One region of the Micromonospora sp. NPDC047707 genome, then DNA from elsewhere that is predicted to be linked to it. Evidence: riboswitches for the same ligand, from Rfam matches in the RefSeq annotation. Region 1 holds a riboswitch; each other region holds the start of a gene.
What was found. A riboswitch is a leader RNA that binds a small molecule or an ion and turns the genes downstream of it on or off. The one in region 1 is predicted to bind cobalamin.

Region 1 (2,899 bases):
CGTCTCCCAGCTGGTGTCGGCCCAGCTTCCGGCGAGGTCACCGAAGGTGTTGCGCACCCCCGCCGCTGACATGATCATGTTGGGGCTGCCGCAGCAGGCACCCACGCTCGGCGCGTCCGTGCCGGCGTCCCACCACAGCACGGACACCTGGCCCGCGCCGTCGAGCCGGGCGGCGGCCGCGGTGATCCGGGCCCGTTGGTCGGCGATGAGCTTCTCGGCCCGCTCCGGCACGCCGAAGACGGCGGCGACGTCCCGGATCTCGGCGAAGACGTCGTCGACGGTCAGCGTGGCCGGTCGGTGCTGCTTCGGACAGCCCGCCGGGGACAGGTAGGTACCGATGCCGAGTCCCGCGAGCGCGGCGCGGTCGCCGACGCCCTCGTCTCCGAAGGCACTGTGGAACGAGGCGTAGACGAAGTCCGGCTCCGCGTCGAGCAGCGCCTCCTTCGACGGGTACTTCTCCGACAGCACCGGAACCGAGGCGTACGTGGCGGCGTGCTCGGGCAGGATCGCGTCGTCCAGGTACGCCGTGCCCGCCAACCGGTCGCCCAGACCGAGCGCCAGCATGATCTCGGTGGCGGGCTGGTTGAGGGTGACCGCCCGCTTCGGCGGCGCGGCGACGGCGACCGGGGTGCCGCAGTTGGTCACCGTGACCGGCGCGGTCGACGCCCCGGCCGTGGGCGTGTCGTCCGTGGCGCAACCGCCGAGCAGGACGAGCAGGATGGACAGTGGCGCGGCAACGCGCCGGGACAGGGTGGGCCGCATCGCGCGCACGCGCATCGGGACCGCCTTCCAGCACCTCGTGGACGGGTCATCGCTGTGCCGTGGCCGGTCTCCTGGCTGACGGGAGGTACGTCCGTGGCCGGCCTTCCCAGGCGCGTGGCGCCCAGTGACCTCGCAAGCGACGAGGGCCGCGGACTTCCCGATCACAGTGGCGAGGGCCGCGCCGGCATCGCACCGGCTTCCCGAACACCACGGCAGCGTCACCCTAGCCTGTCGGCCGTCGCCTCGTCACGGTGACGAACGCCATCTCCGATCGTCGGGTGGAGACGTCCCGCGGACGCAGGCCGATCAGGGCCTCATCCCGTGCGTCGTGCGTCGGCAGGAAGGCCACGGGCGGTAGGCGTCAACGTCGACGACGGCTTCTGACCAGTGGTCGGCGGTGGGCGGCCGGATCGTCGGCCAGCACTGCGGTGAGACGCTCACAGACGCAGTCGGCCGGGCTCGCGTCGGCGAGGATCTCCTCGATCCGCGCCAGACGGGCCCGCGCCTCCCGCAACTCGTGCTCCAGCCGGGTCGCCCGGGCGGCGCGGGCGCCGACCTGGCGGCGGGAGGCGTCCAAGCGGTCGAAGTCCTCCGGCCGTACCGCCACCCAGTCGGCGCCGTCCACCACCACCGCGACCCTGTCGATCTTCTGGCCCATCCGTCACCTTCTCGTCGCGCGCGGACATCCCGCTGCCGCGACGGCGCGCCGTCCCGCAGGACGGACGCGCCGGCCACATTCGCTCATCGCCCCATACGATAGACAACGGTGCTGGTTCGCCGTGTCCACAATGGGCGCGGCGTCGTAAGAGGGAACCCGGTGCGAGCCCGGGACTGCCCCGCAGCGGTGAGTGGGAACGACCGCCGTCATCAAGCACTGGACCGCGAGGTCTGGGAAGCGACGGCCAGTAGGCGACCGTACCGGTCACGCCCGCGAGTCCGAAGACCTGCCCGCACCGCGCACGCCACCCGGCGTGTGCCGCCGACGGTCTCTCGGGACGGCCGGGGCGGAAGCCGGTACGTCGCCGTACCCCTTCCCTCCCTGCCCTCCCGCACGGCCTCGGGCACTTCGAGGGAAGGATCCCATGAGTACCGCATTCGGTCAGTGCACCGTGCTCGGTTACCCGCGTATTGGCGGCAACCGTGAGCTGAAGAAGGCCGTCGAGGCCTACTGGGCGGGCAGAATCGACGCCGAGGAGTTGGCGAAGACCGCTGCCGCACTGCGGGTGGAGGTTTGGCGCACGCTGCGTGACGCGCGCCTGGACGCGATCCCGTCCAACACGTTCTCCTACTACGACCACCTGCTCGACACCGCCGTCGCCGTCGGGGCGATCCCGCACCGGTTCGCCCGGCTCGGCCTGTCCGACCTGGACACCTACTTCGCCATGGCCCGCGGCGCCGACACCGAGCCGGCGCTGGAGCTCACCAAGTGGTTCGACACGAACTACCACTACCTGGTCCCGGAGGTCGGCCCCGAGACGGTCTTCGCCGCGAATCCCGCCAAGGCGTTGAACGAGTACCGGGAGGCGCGCGACCTGGGTGTCCTGACCCGCCCGGTGCTGGTCGGGCCGGCCACCTTCCTCCTGCTGGCCAAGCCGACCGAGCCGGGCGGCGAACCGTTCGACCGGTTGACCGATCTGGTCGACGTGTACGCCGATCTTCTGCGTTCCCTCGCCGCCGCCGGTGTGCAGTGGGTGCAGCTGGACGAACCCGGCTACGTCGCCGACCGGAGCGCCGCCGAGATCGAGGCGCTGCGGGAGGCCTACACCCGGCTGTGCGCGGTGGAACAACGGCCGGCGATCTTCGTCGCCACCTACTTCGGTGATCTGGGGGACGCCCTGCCGGCCCTGCTCGACACACCTGTCGAAGCGGTCGGTCTGGACCTGGTCGCCGGGCCCGGCAACCTGCAGCGGCTCGCCGGCGCGGGTCCGCTGCACGGCAAGACGATCGTCGCCGGTCTCGTCGACGGCCGCAACATCTGGCGTACGGATCTGCGCGCGGCGGTCGCCTTCGGCGCCGTCGTCACCGGGCTCGCCGACCACGTTGCGGTGTCCTCGTCGTGCTCGCTCCTGCACGTGCCGGTGGACCTGTCCGCCGAGACCGCGCTCGACCCGGCGCTACGCCAGCGGCTGGCCTTCGC
Region 2 (2,899 bases), on a different contig from region 1:
CCGCGGTGCGTACGGTCGAGCGCAGCTTCTCCCAGTCGACCCCGTCCCCGGTGACGTGCGCGCCGAGGTTGACCGAGCCGAGGTTGCACACCGCGGTCTCGGTGTCGCTGTTCACCTCGAGGATCTCGGTGCACAGGTTGGACAGGTGGATCGTGTTGCCCGGCACGCCGGTCTGGTTGGACAGCCGGTTCGACGGGTCCTTGAACGTCATCCACCCGTTGCCGGTCTGCGCCAGCGTCCGCATCATCCGCCCGTACAGGTCCCGGGCCTTGACCGTCCGGACCGCCTTCTTCTCGGCGATCCGGTAGGCGGCGTCGAACTCCTCGCCGTACAGGTCGGGCAGCTCCGGCGCGTCGGAGGGGTCGATCAGCGACCAGTCGCCGTCCGCCTCCACCCGGCGCATGAACTCGTCCGGGATCCAGTTGGCGAGGTTCAGGTTGTGCGTACGCCGGGACTCCTCCCCGGTGTTGTCCCGCAGCTCCAGGAACTCCTCGATGTCCGGGTGCCACGGCTCCAGGTAGACGCAGGCCGCCCCCTTGCGACGGCCGCCCTGGTTGACCGCCGCGACGCCGGCGTCGAGGGTCTTGAGGAACGGCACGATGCCGTTCGACCTGCCGTTCGTGCCGCGGATCAGCGCGCCCCGGCCGCGTACCCGCGACCAGGCGATGCCGATGCCGCCGGAGAACTTCGACAGCTTCGCCACCTGGTGGTACCGCTCGTAGATCGAGTCCAGCTCGTCCCGTGGCGAGTCGACCAGGAAGCAGGACGACATCTGCGTGTGCCGGGTGCCCGAGTTGAACAACGTGGGTGAACTCGGCAGGTACGCCAGCGACGACATCAGCCGGTAGAAGCGGATCGCCTCGCCCGGCGTCCCGGACAGCCCGCAGGCCACCCGTAGCAGCCAGTACTGCGGCGTCTCCACCACCAGCCGCGACTCGGGGTGGCGCAGCAGGTAGCGGTCGGCGACCGTGCGCAGCCCGAAGTACTCGAACCGCAGGTCACCGACAGGGTCCACGGCGTCGTCGAGCTTGCGGGCGTTGCGGGCCACGAACGCGGCGGTGTCGTCACCGATCAGGCCCAGCCCGTGGGCGTACCGGATGGACTGGCTGAAGCTCGCCACACCCTGCCCGCGGACCTCCTTGTCCACGTACGCGGCCAGCAATCGCGCCGCCAGTTTCGAGTACTGCGGCTCCTCGCCGATCAGCTCCGCCGCCGTCTGGATCGACAACTTGTCCAGCTCCGCGGTCGTCGCCCCGTCGTAGAGACCACTGATCGTCTTCGTGGCGACCCGCAACGGGTCCACCTCGTCCAGGTCGGCCACCCACCGCTCGACCGCCTTGACGATCTTGTTGACGTCCACCGGCTCGGCGTCGCCGTTGCGTTTGCGGACCTGCATCACCTGCCGGCGCGGCTCCGGTGCGCCCGCGCCGGACGCGAGCCTCTCCTGTACGACCGTCATGACCTCTCCTCGCGCTGTCTCCGATGGCCCTCGGACGCGGGAGAACGCCAACGGACCCGACGGACGGCAGGCCCGGCTGCTGGCGTCGGTCGTCCCGCGCGACCTCCGACCGCCGCGCGCACAGGCGCACGGCGCGCTGGCAGGTCTTCGGACTCGCGGGCCTGACCGGGGTCGCCGGTCGCCTACTGGCCGTCGCTTCCCAGGCCCGATCAGGCCCAGTGCTCGATGACGGCGGTCGTTCCCACTCACCGCTGCGGGGCAGCCCCGGACTCGCACCGGGTTCCCTCTTGCCTCGACCGCCCCTGCGGGAACGGCCGAACCAGCTGCGGGGAACACCATATATGCCGACACCGTCGAGCAAGCAACACTAGATGTCGCGTCGGCGTGTCAGCTTCGTCTCACCCGATCATCCACCTCTCCCGGCGGCCACCGGCCCGGTTGGGTAGCGTCCCGGTCATGAGTGAGGACACCTTCCGCTCCGTCGAGATCGAGCGCACCAGCGTCGGGCGGTACGTCGCGCGGAACGTCCGCGGCGGATCGCTGCCGATGGGCGCGGGTGAGGACGCCAGCTTCACACCGGTGGAGCTGCTTCTGGCGGCCATCGGCGGTTGCACCGCGATCGACGTGGACCACATCACCAGCCGCCGCGCCGAGCCGACCCGGTTCACCGTCAAGGTCAGCGGCGACAAGGTCCGGGACGAGACCGGAGGGAACCGGATGCGGAACCTCACGGTCGAGTTCACCGTGGAATTCCCGATGGACGAAGACGGCGACAAGGCGCGTGCGGCGCTGCCCCGGTCGCTGCAGCAGTCGCACGACCGGCTCTGCACCGTCTCCCGTACCGTCGAACTCGGCACCCCCGTGTCGACCGTCGACGCTTCCGGCCGAGCCGGGAACTGACGCTACGGCCGCCCGGGACATCGCGGCTCGTGGTTGCTCCCCCGGGACACCGGCCGGTGACACGGTGGGGGGAGCGGCTCTCCGCGTTCCTTACCGCAGTTGCGCGTGGCCCTGCTGGCGCTCGCCCGCCATCACGGACCGCCGGTGGACGAGGGCGACCTCAACCGCCCGTTGCCAGAACATTTAAGTATGTTTATAGTTCGATTGCGGTAGGCCGAGGCGCCGTCCCGGCGTCGACCGCGCGAGCTGTTCGGGCGACGTCTCCACCGGAGGACCTGTGAAGCTGAACGTCAGGAATCTCGTCCTGGCGGGCGTCGTCGCGGTCATGGCGGCGGTCCCCGTGGCCGTCGGCGCCACCGCGGCCGCGGCGGCCACACCGACCGCGACCTTCGTCAAGACCTCCGACTGGGGATCTGGTTGGGAGGGCCGGTACACCATCACCAACCGGGGCGGCAGCACCCTCGACTCCTGGCGCGTCGAGTTCGACCTGCCGGCGGGTACCAGCGTGGGCTCGTACTGGGACGCGTTGATGACCCGGGA
Region 3 (2,899 bases), on a different contig from region 1:
CCAGCCTCTACAGTCACCTGTTCAAGGGCAACGTCGCGCTCAACGTCACCCTGACCGCCGTCAACTCGGTGCTCGCGCTGTTCACCCTGCCCCTGATCGTCAACCTGTCCGTGGCCGCGTTCATCGGCTCGGACAGCTCGATCGGCCTCCAGTTCGACAAGGTTCTCCAGGTGTTCGCGCTGGTCCTCATCCCGATCTCGATCGGGATGGCCGTCCGCCGGCACCGTCCCGACTTCGCCGCGCGCATGCAGCGCCCCGTGAAGATCCTCTCCATCGTGGTCCTCGTCGTGGTGCTCACCGGCGCGGTGATCGGCATCAAGGACGAGCTCGCCGCCACCGTCGGCGCCGTCGGCCTCGTCGCCCTGCTGTTCAACCTGGTCAGCCTGGCCATCGGGTACGCGGCGCCGCGCCTGTCCGGCGTCGGGCACCGGGAAGCCGTCGCGTCCTCGTTCGAGATCGGCATCCACAACGCGACCCTGGCCATCACGATCGCGCTGAGCCCGGCCCTGCTCGGCAACAACGACATCGCCATGCCGCCGGCCATCTACGGCACCGTGATGTTCTTCACCGCCGCCGTCTTCGGATTCGTCGCCGCCCGCCGTCCCCACGCCGACGCCACCCACCGGCAACGGACCACGGCGGCGTGATCCAGCCGGCAACCGGTCCCGCCGCCTCGCGGTGGAGCCGGCCGGCACGGTACGTCCCGGCGGTCCCACGAAGGGCAGGATGGACGTGTGGACATCGAGCCAATCGACTGCGCGCCCGAGCAGGCGTTTCCGCGAGCGATCCTCCGGCAGCGCTGGGAGGATCTCACCTTCCTGCACTGGGCGGTCGCACCGGATCTGGTGGCACCCCTGCTGCCGCCCGGCACCCGACCGGACACGGTGGACGGTTCGACCTACGTCGGTCTGATCGGCTTCCGCATGGTGGGGCTGGGCCTGGGCCGAGGGCCGGGGGTGCCGTACTTCGGCACCTTCTGGGAGACCAACGTGCGGCTGTACTCGGTCGACGACACCGGCCGGCGTGCCGTGGTGTTCCGCTCGCTCGACGCGTCCCGGTTGGTTCCGGTGCTGGTCGCCCGGGCGACACTGCGGCTGCCGTACCTCTGGTCGGCGATGCGCCTAACCCGCGACGGTGACCGTCTCACGTACCGGCTCCGGCGCCGCTGGCCCGGTCCGGCTGGCACGACGAGCCGGATGGCGGTCCGGGTGGGCGAGCGGGTCGTCGACCCGACCCCGCTGGAGCACTTCGTCACCGCCCGGTGGGGTCTGCACACCCGGGCGTGGGGCCGCACCCTGCACCTGCCGAACTGGCACCCCCGCTGGCCGTTGCACCGGGCCGAGCTGCTGCATCTGGACGACGAGCTGGTCACCGCCGCCGGGCTTCCGCCGCCGACGGCGCATCCGGTCAGCGTGCTCTACTCGCCGGGTGTCCCGGTCCGGTTCGGCCCACCGGTCGGCCTGCGGAGCTGACCGTCACGGCCCCGCCGGGTCGGCGTCGGCCGTCGGCTCCGCGTGGGCGAGGAGAGCGGCCAGCTCGGCGGGGGAGTGGGGTCGGGCCCTCAGCGGTCGGCGAGGCCACAGTTGACATTGTGGCGTCGCCGACCGTAGCGTCCGGGGCGACGATGTGTGCGGAAGCCGGTGCAATTCCGGCACGGTCGCGCCACTGTGACCGCGTCCACCCCGTAGGCAAGGGGTGACGCGGAAGTCAGACCCGCCACCGTCACCGGAACCCGTTGTGGGACGCGTGATCCCGAGGAGGTTGCCCGTGTCCAGCCCGTCTTCCGCCCTGCCCCGCCCGGTCACCCCGCCCGTCGCCATTCCGTGGCGTGAGCTGCAGCCGTGGCTGCTCTTCGGCACGGTGCTGGCCCTCGTGCTGCTCTACTTCGTCGGCACCGAGCAGGGTGTCTTCCAGGTGGTCAGCGGTGCGAACGTGCACGAGTTCCTGCACGACGGCCGTCACCTGCTCGGCTTCCCCTGCCACTGACGGGCGGGTCCGAAACCATGCTGTCACCCCGCGCCCTGCTCGTCCGCGGCATGCTCGCCGGCCTCGCCGCCGGACTCCTGGCATTCGTGTTCGCCCACTTCGTCGGTGAAGGTCCGATCGACCAGGCGATCGCATTCGAGGAGGCCAACGCCGCACCGGAGCCGGCCGTGGCCGGCGAGCCGGAGGGCATCAGCCGGACGGTGCAGAGCACCGTCGGCCTGCTCACCGCGTCGCTCATCTACGCCGTCGCCCTCGGCGGGATCTTCGCGATGGTGTTCGCCGCCGCCTACGGGCGGATCGGTCGGTTCGGCCCGCGGGCGACCGCGGTGCTGGTCGCGCTCACCGGGTTCGTGGTGGTCGCGCTGGTGCCGTGGCTCAAGTACCCGGCCAACCCGCCGGCGACCGGCGACCCCGACACCATCGGTCGACGCACCTCGCTGTTCTTCCTGGTGATGGTGATCGCGCTCGCCGGGGTGGCGCTCGGCGGATACCTCGGCCGAGCGCAGGTCGCCCGGCTCGGCACCTGGAACGCGGGCCTCGTCGGAGCCGGCGCGTTCGTCCTGGTCGTCGGGCTCGCGCTGGCGCTGCTGCCCTCGATCGAGGAGGTCCCGGAAGGCTTCTCGCCGATCCTGCTCTGGAACTTCCGGCTGGCGTCGCTGGGTACCCAACTCGTCGTGTGGACGACGCTCGGCCTGGTCTTCGGCCTGCTGGCCGAGCGGGGCGCACGCCTGTCGCGGCAGCCGGTGCCCGTGGCCGCCGGCCGGTAGGTGGCAGCGCCGCCGCGACCGCCGTCCGAACCACGCGACGCCCGGCAGGCGCTGGCGGCGGCCTCCGTGCTGGGCCCCTTCTTCGCCTGGTCCCCGTGGTTCGACCGGGCGGGCTGGCGGCCACTGACCGACCTGCTCGACGGCGA
Region 4 (2,899 bases), on a different contig from region 1:
TCCGAGGGACCGGCGACGAAGCTCGACCGGGAGGCCACCCGCGAGGATCTGGCGGCGCTGGAGGCGTTCGTGGCCAGCCGGACCGGGGTGGAGTTCTACCTGGAACCGGAGACGACCGCGACGAACACGACGGTGGTGGCGATCGCCCACGACGGTGAGTGGATCCGGCGCCGGACCGGGTCGCCCCGGGTGGCGGCGGCCCTCGCGAACCGGCTCGCCCTGCCGTTGTACGAGGCCGCGAAGACCGGGTACCCGGAGCGCATGCGGGCCTGGAACCGGGCCCACCCGGAGCGCCGCGCCCGCTAGGGCCTGTCCTGCCGGCCCCGCCGAGGCTCAGTCCGCGACGGCGGCGCGCGCCTCGTCGAGGGTCATCGTCGGGCTGTGGCTGGAGACGTACCAGCCGACGTCGTCGGTGAGCAGGCGGCGGACCAGGGCCAGGTCCGGCCCGTCGTCGGGCGAGCGCAGGTGCAGCGGCGGCGGGTACCAGCTGTCGCCGAGGAGCAGCACGCCCGAGGCCGGGTCGACCACCACGGTCGAGTCGGGGGCGTGGTGGCCGCCGACGTGCCGGACCAGGACGCCGGTGGGCATCTCCAGCTCGTCGGTGAACGTCCGCGTGGGCGGCCGGACCGTGAAATCGTCCCAGGAGTCCACGGCGAGCGCCCGGGCCCGGAAGCTCGGCCCGAGCCGCGGGTCGGCGCGGACCTGCTCCCGCAGGTAGCGGGTGCTCCACGGGCGGGCCGCCTCGGCGTGCAGCAGGTCGGCGCCGGTGACGTGGCCGACGATCTCCACGCCGGGCCAGGCGCAGGCGCCCCACACGTGGTCCCAGTGGTGGTGGGTGTAGACCAGCCAGCGTGGCTCCGGGAGCCCGGCGGCCCGCAGCGCCACCTGGATCTCGGCGGCGTGCGCCGGGCTCTGGCCCGCGTCGACCAGCACGCTGCCGCGCTCGTCCGCGACCAGTGCGACGGAGGGCCGGACCCAGGCCGGATCCGGGTCGAAAGGGGTCACCCACACCCGACCGGCGACGTGATGGAACTCGATGGCGGGGCTCGCCGCCCCGTCGGTGTCCGCCATCACACCGATCCTAGCTGGACCGTCGGGCACGTGTGGGCCGCGTTGACCGGCCGTCGGAGGTGTGGCAGCATTCGCGGCCGGACGGCAGTGAAGGAAGCCGGTGCGATTCCGGCGCGGTCCCGCCACTGTCACCGGGGAGCGATCCCCCCTCGCGAGTCACGGCCGCGCGTGCGCGGTTGGAAGGCCGGGGGTGAGCGTCGATCCGGGAGCCAGGATACTTCGGCCGTCGGTGCACCCCAGGGCGTGGACACCCGAGGAGGACCCGATGACGCGCAGCGCCCCCGCCATCGACGACGATCGTCGTATCCGTTTCGCGCGTGCCGACGCGCCCGCCGCCGCCCCGCCCGGACGCCCAGCCGCTCCGCACGCGTCGCCCCGACCGGCCCGGCCGGTCGCTTCGCCCTGACCGGCCGGGCCGGTCGGCGCCGACCACGCGCCTGACGAGCCCGCTCGCCGCCGGCCCCGGCGCACCGTCGCGCCGCGCGCCGGCCCACCGCATCCGCTGACCGAGCAGCCATCCCTCGCCCCCAGCCCGACCGGCCTCACCCCCGGGGGCGGGCGTCACTCTTCGGAGCTCCCTCGTGCCCATCCTGCTGCTGTCCACCGCCGACACCGACCTGCTCGCCGCCCGCGCGAGCGGCGCCGACTACCGCCTGGCCAACCCGGCCCGGGTCGCGGCCGACGCCGTACCGGCGCTGGTCGACGGTGCGGACCTGGCCGTCGTACGCCTGCTCGGCGGCCGGGCGGCGTGGCCGGACGGCCTGGCCGCGGTGCTCGCCTCCGGCGTGCCGACGGTCGTGCTGGGCGGCGAGAGCGTGCCGGACGCGGACCTGATGGCGGTCTCCACGGTGCCGTCCGGAGTGGCCACCGAGGCCCTGTCCTACCTGGTGGAGGGCGGTCCGGAGAACCTGGCGCAGCTGGCCCGGTTCCTGTCCGACACGGTGCTGCTCACCGGCGAGGGCTTCGCCCCGCCCGCGCCCACACCGGCGTACGGGATCCACGGCGAGCGGCCGGCCCACCCGGACCGGCCGACCATCGGGATCGTCTTCTACCGGGCGCACGCCCTGGCCGGCAACACCGCGTTCGTCGACACCCTCGCCGACGCCGTCGAGGCGGCCGGCGGCAACGCCCTGCCGATCTTCTGCGGCTCGCTGCGCGGGCTGACCGCCGGCGCCGGACCGCTGGGGCTCTTCGCCCGCTGCGACGCGCTGCTGGTCACGGTCCTCGCCGCCGGTGGCGCGGTCGCCGCCGACGCCTCCGGCGGCGGCGACGAGGACGCCTGGGACGTGGGCGCGCTCGCCGCCCTCGACGTACCGGTGATCCAGGCGCTCTGCCTCACCAGCACCCGCGCGCAGTGGGCCGGCAGCGACGCCGGACTGTCCCCGCTGGACGCGGCCATGCAGGTGGCCATCCCCGAGTTCGACGGGCGGATCGTCACCGTGCCGTTCTCGTTCAAACGGATCGACGCCGACGGGCTGTCGGTGTACGAGCCGGACCCGGAGCGGGCCGCCCGGGTCGCCGGCATCGCCGTGCGGCACGCCCGGCTGCGGCACGTGCCGAACGCCGACAAGCGGCTCGCGGTGGTGCTCAGCTCGTACCCGACGAAGCACTCCCGGGTCGGCAACGCCGTCGGCCTGGACACCCCGGCCAGCGCGGTGCGGCTGCTCACCGCCCTCGCCGACGCCGGATACCACCTGGGCGACGCGCCGGTCCCCGACGACGGGGACACCCTCATCCACGCCCTCATCGCCGCGGGCGGCCACGACGTGGAGTGGCTCACCCCGGAGCAGCTCGCCGCCGCGTCGGCGCGGGTGCCGGGGGAGACGTA

Region 2: it holds a riboswitch for cobalamin, as region 1 does, so the genes downstream of both, AB0873_RS11990 (ribonucleoside-diphosphate reductase subunit alpha) here and metE (5-methyltetrahydropteroyltriglutamate--homocysteine S-methyltransferase) in region 1, are expected to answer to the same signal.
Region 3: it holds a riboswitch for cobalamin, as region 1 does, so the genes downstream of both, AB0873_RS11420 (CbtB domain-containing protein) here and metE (5-methyltetrahydropteroyltriglutamate--homocysteine S-methyltransferase) in region 1, are expected to answer to the same signal.
Region 4: it holds a riboswitch for cobalamin, as region 1 does, so the genes downstream of both, cobN (cobaltochelatase subunit CobN) here and metE (5-methyltetrahydropteroyltriglutamate--homocysteine S-methyltransferase) in region 1, are expected to answer to the same signal.

The regions. Positions count from the first base shown of each region.
Region 1 is NZ_JBEYSU010000014.1:32,207-35,105, forward strand. It holds gene AB0873_RS17310 (ABC transporter substrate-binding protein) at 1-777, opposite strand, end outside; cobalamin riboswitch at 806-989, opposite strand; gene AB0873_RS17315 (hypothetical protein) at 1,124-1,420, opposite strand; cobalamin riboswitch at 1,516-1,729, shown strand; gene metE (5-methyltetrahydropteroyltriglutamate--homocysteine S-methyltransferase) at 1,845-2,899, shown strand, end outside.
Region 2 is NZ_JBEYSU010000008.1:160,373-163,271, reverse strand. It holds gene AB0873_RS11990 (ribonucleoside-diphosphate reductase subunit alpha) at 1-1,459, opposite strand, end outside; cobalamin riboswitch at 1,580-1,798, opposite strand; gene AB0873_RS11985 (OsmC family protein) at 1,916-2,359, shown strand; gene AB0873_RS11980 (cellulase family glycosylhydrolase) at 2,637-2,899, shown strand, end outside.
Region 3 is NZ_JBEYSU010000008.1:25,583-28,481, reverse strand. It holds gene AB0873_RS11430 (bile acid:sodium symporter family protein) at 1-647, shown strand, start outside; gene AB0873_RS11425 (DUF2071 domain-containing protein) at 735-1,472, shown strand; cobalamin riboswitch at 1,576-1,736, shown strand; gene AB0873_RS11420 (CbtB domain-containing protein) at 1,768-1,986, shown strand; gene AB0873_RS11415 (CbtA family protein) at 2,004-2,753, shown strand; gene AB0873_RS11410 ((2Fe-2S)-binding protein) at 2,754-2,899, shown strand, end outside.
Region 4 is NZ_JBEYSU010000028.1:26,109-29,007, reverse strand. It holds gene AB0873_RS24250 (hypothetical protein) at 1-306, shown strand, start outside; gene AB0873_RS24245 (MBL fold metallo-hydrolase) at 334-1,071, opposite strand; cobalamin riboswitch at 1,162-1,291, shown strand; partial or broken gene cobN (cobaltochelatase subunit CobN) at 1,650-2,899, shown strand, end outside.